DNA from 2 places in the Acetobacterium sp. KB-1 genome. Region 1 is predicted to be linked to the other one. Evidence: riboswitches for the same ligand, from Rfam matches in the RefSeq annotation. Region 1 holds a riboswitch; the other holds the start of a gene.
The links. Region 1 has a riboswitch for cyclic di-GMP ahead of DOZ58_RS06625 (bifunctional diguanylate cyclase/phosphodiesterase). Riboswitches for the same ligand answer to the same signal wherever they lie in the genome.

Region 1 (5,894 bases):
AAAACTGAATAGAAGCTTTAAATATTATAGCATAGTATCTTTATTTTAAGTTAAAATTATCGGTGAAGTTCTTAAAAAAAACAAAAAAAGGTACGGTTATTATTGAAATCATGATAAACTAAATAAAAAAGAACAGGAAGGAAAGACCATGAAAATTAAAAAGCTACTCATCGGAACAGGTGTTGTTTTTGCAACTGGGATCGCCCTTTATCATGCTTGCGTGATCAAAAAAGGCAAGGAATTTGAAGCGAGCCTTGACAACAGTGCTGACTCCTTGGATGAAACCGTTCTGTACGGCGGAAAAATGAAAGATTATCGGGATCAGACCATGCAGGATACAAAAATCGGAGCTTTCTTTGGCGGCATGCAGCTTGACTTTTCAGATGTCGTTACTAAAAAAGACCATTATCGCATGGATATCAGTATCATCAGCGGCGGTCTGAACATCATCGTTCCCGATAATTTTAAATTAAAAATTGTTGATACCTGTAAATTTGGCGGCATTGCCGACAATACGGTTTGTGTGGACCCCGATCATTCGGTAGCTCTTTCCGTTTTTGCCGATATCACCTGTGGTGGTCTTAATTTCGAAAATGCATCCGAGTAAGAACATTTTTTTGTAAAACACTTTCTTAACATCAATAAAACGCCAACACCTCAAAAAACTGAAATCAGCCTAAGCCGATTTCAGTTTTTTATTGACAAAATCTTCAAATTCAATGACATTCATGGGTTTGGCATAAAAGAAACCCTGAGCAATATCGCAACCTTTTTCTTTTAAGAAATCGACCTGTTCCTGAGTCTCAACCCCTTCGGCAACCGTGATCAGATCTAAATCCTTAGCCATATTCAACATACTGGTAATAATCTTTTTTCCCCGCGCATTATCTTCGGTAAAAAAAGCTTTATCGAGCTTTAAAATATCTGCCGGCAGATTTTTAAGGGTATTGAGCGATGAATAGGCTCGTCCAAAGTCATCAATCGAAATATGAAACCCGGAAGCCTTTAAATGGTTCATAATCGCAACCATCTGATTTTCATTGTCAAAAACAGTTCCTTCCGTTAATTCAATTTCAATCATCTTCGGATCGATGTGATAGCGATTGGCAATGGCCAGCAATTCCTCCGGCAATAACGTATTTTCCAGGTGGAGCCGGGAAAAATTAACCGAAATAATCATATTTGTCAGTTGATCCATTTCCTTTTTCCATTTTTGCAGCAGTTTACACACTTCTTCAAACATATAGGTATCGATTTTTTTCACAAACCCATTTTTCTCGAACAGGGGAATAAAATCATTGGGCGGCAAGATGCCCCGTTTAGGATCATTCCACCGCACCAACGCCTCTGCGCCGATTATGTGCTCATCTGAAAACAAATACTTAGGCTGAAGATATACTTCAAACTCACGATTACGCAAGGCCATTTCCATTCTATTTTCAATCGCGTTCTCAATCATCATGCTGTGACGCATCCCGTCATCATAAAAGGCGTAACTCACCTGGGAGTTATCCTTTATCGAACGTTTGGCCATATTGGCCCGATCGCTAAGGGTATGGATATCCCTGTCTTCCTCAATGAGATAAATGCCCATCGAAATACCAATGATAAACTTGGGAGAATAGCCACTAATCTCGTGAATCAGTTTTTCGACCCGCTGAGAAAACTGCCCGTAACCTTTATATTTCATTAAAACACTAAAATTGTCGGTTGCGATTCTCGAAAACAACTCATTTGTTTCAAGGTGTTCTTCTAAAATCCGGGCAATTGCCGTCAGAACCTCATTACCTGTCTGATCGCCGTATAAATCATTGATCGCCTTGAACTTATCGACATCAAAAATGATCATGGCATAGGGTTGGGTCTGGTCTTTTTTAACGAGCGTTTCGACGTCGCGTTTAAACTTGATCCAATTGGGACAGCCCGTCAAAAAGTCAACATCCTGCATCCGCTTTAATTTTAAGATTTCTTTCTTAAGCTTGAAAACAAAATAATTGCTGGTCAGGCTGATAAAAAAAATGCCTATAAACGAAAAACTATAAAACAGAATACCAAAAATCGCCTGATCAGAAAGCTGAAAAAAAGAAACTGAGTGAACTATAAAAACCATCATGACCAAAAAAAACAACGCAAAGCTGAGGATTAATAACTTTTTTTCGTTATAAGTCTTCACCGCTACCTCCTAAATTGTCAAATCTAATTGAGTAACTGGCTAACTTATAAAAGTCCCTTTAGCTTTGCGTCACTATTTCACAACAGTTTTGCCCTTTAATTCCGTATTTTTTCTATTCCAACTGCAAATTTCATAAATTATGCTTCTTAATCTGCAGAGGTTATAGATATTTTGTATTAGATTTTTCGATATTGTATCATAATTGTAACATTATGTCTTGCGTTCCTTGTTAAACTTTTTTTACTTTATTTTCACTCTGCCGCATTTAAACAAAATAACTTGACCGCCTTAAAAACGTTTTTCCAGTTCTTTTGTCAACTCTTCATATCCCGGTTTATGGAGTAGCGCAAACATATTTTTCTTATACGCTTCTACCCCTGGTTGATCAAAGGGATTTACCCCTAACAGATAGCCGTTTAAACCACAGGCCTTCTTGAAAAAGTAAATCAGCTTGCCAATGTGAAAAGCATCCAGTTTTTTTAGATGAATAACCCCATTCGGGACGCCGCCATCTACATGTGCCAATAATGTCCCCATAAAGGCTTTTTCATTCACCGCATCGATTTCCCAACCGGTCAGGTAATTGAGTCCTTCGAGGTTTTTTTCATCGTTAAAAACTTTGATATCCGATTGATCATCGTCAATGACAATCACCGTCTCAAAATGATTCTTCGGGCCATCCTGGATCATTTGGCCCAGCGAGTGAAGGTCTGTGGAAAAATGAACCGAGGCCGGGAAGAGACCCTTGCCATCTTTTCCGTCACTTTCACCAAATAATTGTTTCCACCACTCAGCCAGATACTCCAGCGAGGGATCGTAATCGACTAAAATTTCAATATTTTTACCCCGATTATAAAGAACATTCCGATACAACGCATATTGAAAACAGGGGTTTTTTTCAAACTCTGGTTTATTATAATCCTCATAACCGGATCTTCCCCCCTCCATCAACGCATCAATATCAATTCCAGCCGCAGCGATGGGAAGCAAACCGACCGCGGTATAAACCGAGTAACGCCCGCCCACATCATCGGGAATTACAAAGGTCTCATAGCCTTCTTCGTCGGCCATAAACTTTAGTGCCCCTTTAGCCTGATCCGTTGTGACAAAAATGCGTTCCTTCGCTTCATCTTTGCCATATTTTTCTTCCAGAAATTTCTTAAAAAAGCGGAACGCCATCGCGGGTTCCGTGGTTGTACCGGATTTTGAAATCACATTGACACAGACTTCCTGATCCTTTAGTAACGCCAACAGATTTTCTAAATATTTTCCGCTGATATTCTGTCCGGCAAAATAAATTTTAGGTGCCTTTCGCATGCCTCGTGGTTCTTCATTATAAAAAGGACTGGTCAATGCCGATATCACTGCCTTGGAACCCAGGTAAGATCCCCCGATACCAATAACAACCAAGGCATCACAGCGCTCCTTAATTTTTTTTGCCGCCGCTTTGATGCGGGCAAATTCGTCATGATCATATTTTACCGGATAGTCAACCCAACCAAGGAATTCATTACCGACCCCGGTTTTATTCATTAATTGATCATTGACCGTCGTTAACTGGTCAAACCGACTTTCAAATTCACTGGCGTCTATATTTGCATAAGAGAAATCGAACTGAATACTCATTTCTTTACCTTCTTTCTAATACGATTGAGATGTATTTTCATTTTACTACATTACGGAATAGCGTGTCAAATGATGTCTCTCCGTCATTCTGAAAGAATGTTGAAATTTGGCGAATCTTCTGTCATCACCTTCATAAGAGGTGACTTTTTTTATTTGATATGTTAAAATAAGCAAAATCAAGAAAAGAAGAGGTGTAAAATGGAAACGCGACTATTGGGAAGAACCGGATTAGAAGTGTCCCTTATTGGGTTTGGTGGTATTCCAATTCAACGCTGTAACCAATGGGAAGTCGATGAGATCATTGAAAACCTGATTGAAGAAGGCGTCAATTTCATTGACACAGCCAGAGCTTACACAAATAGTGAAAAAATGATTGGGGAAGCCCTTAAACAATGGGGTCGGGAACATTTTTTTCTGGCCACCAAAACGCCGCAGCTTCGCTACGATGATGTCATCGCCGATGTAAAAGCCAGTCTTTGCGATCTCCAAACCGATTCCATCGATCTCTACCAGTTTCATAATGCCAAAACCATGGCCGCCTATGAAACCATCATGGGGCCGGGGGGCGGTTATGACGCATTGGCCGACTGTAAAAAACAGGGATTGATTAAACATATCGGGATCACCTCTCACAGTTATGAGGTGTTAGAACGGGCACTGGAAGATGATCGTTTTGAAACCATTCAGTTTCCCTATAATATCGTTGAAAACCGTGGCGCCCCTCTTTTTGAAAAAGCAAAGCTTAGCAATGTGGGGGTCATCATTATGAAACCGCTCGCTGGCGGCGCCTTTATGAATGCCGATTATGCCCTCCGATGGGTGGCTGAGAATCCTAATATTTCGGTTTTGATCCCCGGTATGGATTCGGTCAAACAGGTTTTGGACAACGCCAAAATTGGCAATGATTTTGTTCCTTTGTCTGAGACCGAACGTCAAACCCTTGAAGCCGACGCTAAAGCCCTGGGCAAAACCTTTTGCCGCCGCTGCGGTTATTGCGCCCCCTGTCCCCAAGGTATCGATATTCCGATGCAGTTTATTGTAGAGGGCTATTACCGCCGTTATGATCTGGAAGAATGGGCTCTCGACCGCTACCGCAGCTTTGCAGCTAATGCCTCGGATTGCGTTTCCTGCGGCGAATGCGAGCCCCGCTGTCCCTACAATCTCCCAATCCGGGAAATGCTGACAAAAACCAGAGAACTGTTTGACCCGCTGGTTTAGATGATGTTATCATTTGCCTTTTAAAAGATGTTCATCTATTATAATAAAACTTACTAAAATAACGCTTACTAAATGCAGGTCCGTCAACCTCTACAAAAAAAGAAGGCCAAAATCCCAAACAAAAATGGGGTTTTGGCCTTTAATCAGATCTTAATTTATTCTGTTTTTATTCCGTTTTTAATTTATTCTACTACTTAATCACATTCTTAATCGCACAAATACATCCGCCCCAGTGCGTCTGCTGCCATAATCGCTGCATAAACAGTGTCGGCATCGACATCAAAAGGCATATTATGAATGGTTTCGCCAGGATCAGCCGCAGCCACAGCCACAGCCATAATTTTTTCCGGGGTTGGTTCGGTACAACCCAGTTCTCCTAATGTAATTGGCAAACCGACAGATAAACAGAAATCAATGACTTCTTCAATATCTTCAAGCGATCTGTTTTCCATTACAAGCTGAACCAGGGTTCCAAAGGCTACTTTTTCCCCGTGATACATGTGGTGACATTCAGAAAGGACCGTTAAACCGTTATGGACGGCATGGCAGGCCGCCAGACCACCACTTTCAAAACCAACACCACTGAGATAGGTATTCGCTTCAATAACATTTTCCACCGCCGGGGTACAGGTTGCGGCCTCTACGGCCAACTTAGCTTTTAAGCCATCTTCAATTAAAATATCATAACACAGTTCTGCCAGTGCTAAAGCCGATCGAGTTGGGTGAGCACCTGACATGGTGGTACCATTCGAATCTAATGTCGCCTTGGCTTCAAAATAAGTCGCCAATGCATCCCCCATTCCGGCAACAAAAAGTCGAGCCGGAGCAGCTTTAATGATATCGGTATCCATCACAACAATTTCAGGGTTTTTAGGAA
Region 2 (5,894 bases), 790 kb from region 1:
CCCGTATTTCCGTGTATTGGCCATTGCTGATTTTACCTAAAACAATATCGTCTTGCGTTAAATCTTCAAATCCATTCAGGCTGGTATAATCAACGGCACTATTTTTTATCTGATTGACCTTTACCGTATTGCCGGTTTCAATGGGTAGCAACCGTCCCGCTGAATACACCGCCGCATCGGCCGCTTTTTGCTGTTCCCCGGTGCTTAAATAGGCCAATCCCAGATCGATCACCAATGCCAATATTCCAAATATAAAAACCATCGATACGGCTACAATAATCAATGCGTCGCCATGTTCTTCATTTTCTATCCTTTTAAAAGGTCGGTATTTATTGAAAACTTCGATTAATTTTTTCATTTACTCTACCTTCATGGTACAGGATGAAGAAAGATTCATGGTTTCACCCTGGACGAAAACACCGACAATTGGTGTTAGAATAGCAATATCATCGCTAATCTCAATTACCACATCTCCAAGACGAGGGTTTGAGACATTCGTAAAAGTAATGTCGATATCAACTGTACTGGCAATGTTCTCCGGAGCAATCGTCCGGATATGCTCTTCAATTGCTGTTTTACTGGTTGAATTAACGATCGCATAGCGTGCACCCTCTCGGGAGGCATAATCAATACTATTCTGGTTCATAAACAACCAACCAAAATCGATGATTCCACACAAAATCATAATCAAAATTGGCAAGGTTAATGCAAGCTCAACAATGGCCTGTCCGTCTTCTTTTTTTATTTTTTTGATTATGTTTGCAAACATTTTCCCTCCCCGATCATTTATAAAAATGATCTTATTATTAAGTCCTTTTGAACCCAACCTATGTCAATTGTTGAATTCATTAAAAAAGGCATATTGATTACGTCTGACAGAAATCTCTACTCTGACGTTGCCAATATGCCACTAGTTTCTTCACCGCAAACGCAATAACTACCAATAGATTTTATAATGCTAATTGGGTTCCAATATCCGTAAAGAATTGGCCAATTTGTGGTCCTAATAACCAGATAGCAGCAATGGCTGCCAAGGCGATCCCGGCAATGATTAATCCATATTCAACCAAACCCTGTCCATCTTCTTCCCTCATCATGTTTGTAAACAAATTTTTCATTTTAGTTCTCCTTTTAATTTTTTTGTGTTCGTTTTGTCAGTTGTGTGCACTATTGCTTTTTCTAAAGTGCCAACTGAGTTCCAATATCCGTAAAGAATTGACCAATCTGTGGTCCTAACAACCAAATTGCGGCAATTGCGGCTAATGCGATCCCGGCAATGATTAATCCATATTCAACCAAACCCTGTCCATCTTCTTCTTTCATCATTCGTACAAATACGCTTTTCATTTTATTTTCTCCTTTTAATATATTATTTATTAGTCTAACTAATAAGTTCTGTCATGCTGCTAATTGAGTGCCGATGTCAGTAAACATTTGGCCGATTTGTGGTCCTAATAACCAGATGGCAGCAATAGCAGCTAGTGCGATCCCCGTTATGATTAGTCCATATTCAACCAGCCCCTGTCCGTCCTCTGTTCTAATTATCCTTGACAATGCATTTTTCATTTCTTTTTTCTCCCTTAATAATTGTTGATTAAATTTCGTAATCGTTAACATTTATTTTCAATCCTTAAAATAACATTCCAAATTCAAATAGATGATCGTTTGCATTTATAAGATTTATAACTAAAACTGAGACAAAACCGGATGCCATAAACGGTCCCAAGGCAACCTTTGATTTTAAATTACCTTTTCTTCTGATAATCAGATAAATTGTGTAGATCATCAAAAAGAATGTCATAATCATAATTGCCGATATAATGCCATATACCCCTAAACAAAAACCAACTGCCGCTGCATATTTTACGTCTCCCCAACCAGCACCCTTTCCGATCATTGCTGGTAAGAAGAAAATAATAAAACCAATCACTAAACCAAAAATATTCATCCCGATACTTGTAATGGGTTACCTTGTTATGACAAAGGCTCCACCGACGAAGATGGTCATTAATACCAGTTCGTTGGGGATTTTTTTTATGCTGATGTCTACTACCGAAAGAATGATACAGATTGAAAAGAGCATCATATATTCCAGTGTTTTTGCTTCAAGTCCATTCAGTTTTACAAAGACTAACCAAACAAATGCATTCATTATCGCCCAAAAGATTGTTTTTGAAACACTGCCTGAAAATTGAGGGTGCTTCAGAATATTAACTCTTTGCTTGATCAAGTATACAGAAGATTTTTCCATCAAAGCGCCAACGACAGCTCCGGTTAATAAAACCAGTACAGTTATTGCAAATTGGTTCATCAGCTCACCTCCAGTAATTTTTGGTAATAAAAAAGCAACGATTTACGCGTTGCACTAAAGGCGAATTAAATACACCTAAAATCTGCAACTGGCTGTCATATAAAAAATTATTTAGACCCTATAGCTTTGCGTCCTCACCTTTCGGTAAGTTTGCCGAATATTAAATTGTCCAACAGGAGAAAACTAGAATAAAAAAACAACGCTCTGACACGTTGCACTAAATACACCATATAATGATGTTATCTTGCAACTGGCTGTCATATAAAAAATTACTTAGACCCTAAAGCTTTGCGTCCTTACCTTTCGATAAGTTTGCTAAATATTCTATTGAGATCATGATAGTTCATTGTATTTGATATGTCAAGAGAATTATTTGCTATATTTTAAATACCGAGCATATTAAAGAGTAATATTTTGCACATTATTTTTTATTTGTCATACTAAACATAAAGATACGAATTCATTATGTTCGTCGATGTTTCTCAACATTCATTCGATTATCCTTAAATTATGTTGCATCTAATTGTTATATAGTTATCAATATTATCTTTTATTATGATAATCTAATATTATTGCCATTCTTTAGAAATGTTAATTTTTAATGCTGCAAATACTTAAGCCATCGAAAAAAAAAACACGCTAACCTCAGAGATGATTTTATAGTTATAATTTTTACATAAATACATTTGTTCGCCTTGTTGTATTCCCTCTAAAAAATACTTAATAAATAATTAAGTATTTGACACAGAAAGCAGACTGTGTTACATTTTGATTATGTTAGCAACATCTAACATATATTTAAACTGGAGGTTATCTTATGAGCATTGTTATCATTGGCGGAAATGATCGTATGATTTATCAATATAAAGACCTATGTAAAGAGTATAACTGCCGTGCCAAGGTATTCACTCAAATGCAGGGTGCCCTGAAAAAGAAAATCGGAGTTCCTGATCTAATCGTATTATTTACTGGAACCGTCTCTCATAAAATGGTTAACTGTGCGACCTTTGAAGCGAAAAGACTTAACTTGCCGCTCGCTCGATCGCATACAAGTAGCTTATCTGCATTACGTAGCATTTTAGATGAGCACTGTTCTGTGTGCGAAAAACGGGACAAGTGCCATTTAAAAACGATATCCCGCGGAGTGTAACAATGAGTACTTTTGAGGAAGAAATTATCCGACACTGCTCTCCAACTCTAGCTGGAATCAAAACTGGGAATTTATTTAGCTATTCTTTCGATGATCACGATCAGTTGATTAATCAAATCACCAATTGGAACAATACTTTGAATGCTCGTGGAGTTTATTTTGAACGATTAAAAACCAATCGAAATCGTGTTCTTCTGTACGTCTACCGTAAAAATAGACTTAACCGTGACCTCTCATGTCCCAAAGTCGAACGTTTTTTAAACAAAATTGGCTATCCAACAGGGGATCTTGAATCGTGTTTGGCATTTTTATCAGAACGCATTCACGACTCAGCAGATTTCCCCCATGAAATTGGCTTGTTCTTGAGCTATCCTTTTGAAGATGTAGAAGGCTTTATCCAAAACGAAGGAAAAAACTGTAAACATTGCGGTTACTGGAAAGTCTATTGTAATGCGAACGAAAAAATTAAACTTTTCAGCAAATATAAAAAATGCGCGACAAAATATTATCAATGCCTTCTCAAGGGATCTTCGATCATACGTTTAACAGTAGCCGCGTAAGAATTTCTTAGACATTTTGACTTATTTTAGGCAATAGGTTTAAGTGATTTTTCTTCTTTATTGATTACGACAGCTTCTTTGGGACTTAAGCATTTCTGAATACAATATTTCTTAATTAATTCATAATCAAAAATATAGTAATAGAGCGTATCTTCAATCAGCTCCCACAATGATTATTTAATTCCGAATAATCTCAATTTTATAACCATCCGGATCAGTTATAAAATAATAACGGGGTTTCCCATCGCCACTCAGTCCTTTTAGCGGTGTTGGCTTATAGCCCTTTGCTTCGTGAGTTGCAAAAGACGCCTCAAGATCATCAACGAGCACCGCTAAATGACCATAGGCCGTCCCCAAATCATAAGGGAGTGCTTGCCCATAGTTAAAGGTCAGTTCCAACTGATGGCTGTTAGAACGGCCATCCCCTAAAAACACCAAGGTGAATTCATAAGTTGGTTCGTCCCGTCGCTTCACTTCCTCAAATCCTAGTGCTTCTTTGTAAAACGCTAAAGATCGTTCCAAATCCAATACCCGAATCATCGTATGTGCCATTTTGTAATTTCCCATAATAGTCTCCTTATAACTTAATTTATTCCTATATCACTTTCTGTATCACTTTTTTTAATATTTCAGCTAAGCTCTCTACAACCTCTGGATCGTAGTGAGATATCTGTCCATATCGTCATCCTTCTTCCGTTGCATTTAGACACTTTTCAGGCTCCAGAATCCCTTGTCATAACATTTCTACGCTAAACATTTAGTGGTGCTCACCGGCACATCCTTCGGTACCTTCGAAATTTCTAAGCAACGGCAAGGTCCGTTTCTTCATCAATTCCAGGACTTCCCAACCGGAATGACCGGCTCCAAGAAACCGGGTCAAGCAAGCGTCAGCCAAAAGATCAAAGGCCGATTGACTTTTGAAGTTACCAGTGATAATTCCTTCACAGTTCAAATCAATGATTCTTTGAGCCAGCTGCTCTGCTGTTAAATCCTCAATTTTTTCAATTGACTCGATCGCAGTCTCTGACCGTCGGACCACCAATAAATACTGGCTGGTATCAAATTCAGAAGCAACCGATGACTCCAGTTCTTTTCCATTCATAGTCATTGCAATTTTCATATTTATCTCCAATCTTTTTAATTTGTTAACGTATTTTTTTAATTCAGAGGGGTGAGCATGGTTTTATAAAAGGCATAAGCTTTGGAAGATTTTCCAATGCAGTAACCGATATAATGATCCAACAGATCATTTATTTTTATCACCTCGACGGTGCTTACTTCCCGATCTTTTAGCTGTTTGATCGGCTGTCCTAAAAAATCCCGGAGTAGTTTTAACATCGTGGGGCTCAGCTTATAGAGGTATCCCTCGGTTGGTTCCTGACAGTCACTGCAAATGACCCCATTGTTTTCAATGCTGAAGAGGCTTAAATCTTGATCATTCTGACACATCATACATGTTTTTAGACCTGGGCGGTAGCCTAAATAACTAACTAGTTTCATTTGAAAGGCGCCCACCAGAACCAGGTCGTTTTTTGCTGTTCCAGCTGATATATAAAACAATACGTGAAGGAGTAGTTTTAAAATTTCCGGGCTTTTCTGAAAAAATTCATAGGCATTATACATCAGATCCAGTAAATAAGAAGCCAAGGCCATTTTAGTCAGATCATTCCGCAATGGATAAAAGGCCTCAATTAAATTGGACTGATTGATGATGCCAAAATTCTTACCGGGATAATAAACAAATTCACTATAGGCAAAGATCTGGGTGCTGGCCAGAAGGCCACTTTTCTGACGTCGGACACCACGGGCAATACATTGAATCTTACCATCATCTTCGGTGAAGATGGTCAGAATTTTATCCTGTTCTTTATAG

Region 2: another riboswitch for cyclic di-GMP. It lies ahead of DOZ58_RS03090 (hypothetical protein); the one in region 1 lies ahead of DOZ58_RS06625 (bifunctional diguanylate cyclase/phosphodiesterase).

The regions. Positions count from the first base shown of each region.
Region 1 is NZ_CP030040.1:1,437,965-1,443,858, forward strand. Features, by position in the region: gene DOZ58_RS06620 (LiaF domain-containing protein) at 149-607, shown strand; gene DOZ58_RS06625 (bifunctional diguanylate cyclase/phosphodiesterase) at 677-2,173, opposite strand; cyclic di-GMP riboswitch class I at 2,201-2,276, opposite strand; gene DOZ58_RS06630 (glucose-6-phosphate isomerase) at 2,462-3,799, opposite strand; gene DOZ58_RS06635 (aldo/keto reductase) at 3,998-5,017, shown strand; gene DOZ58_RS06640 (glycerol dehydrogenase) at 5,224-5,894, opposite strand, start outside.
Region 2 is NZ_CP030040.1:650,291-656,184, forward strand. Features, by position in the region: gene DOZ58_RS03060 (Tad domain-containing protein) at 1-358, opposite strand, end outside; gene DOZ58_RS03065 (TadE/TadG family type IV pilus assembly protein) at 359-769, opposite strand; gene DOZ58_RS03070 (Flp family type IVb pilin) at 951-1,118, opposite strand; gene DOZ58_RS03075 (Flp family type IVb pilin) at 1,180-1,347, opposite strand; gene DOZ58_RS03080 (Flp family type IVb pilin) at 1,399-1,617, opposite strand; gene DOZ58_RS03085 (hypothetical protein) at 1,631-1,948, opposite strand; gene DOZ58_RS03090 (hypothetical protein) at 1,967-2,311, opposite strand; cyclic di-GMP riboswitch class I at 2,392-2,476, opposite strand; cyclic di-GMP riboswitch class I at 2,554-2,638, opposite strand; gene DOZ58_RS03095 (DUF2325 domain-containing protein) at 3,129-3,461, shown strand; gene DOZ58_RS03100 (DUF3793 family protein) at 3,464-4,021, shown strand; gene DOZ58_RS03105 (VOC family protein) at 4,199-4,588, opposite strand; gene DOZ58_RS03110 (NifB/NifX family molybdenum-iron cluster-binding protein) at 4,779-5,141, opposite strand; gene recO (DNA repair protein RecO) at 5,180-5,894, opposite strand, start outside.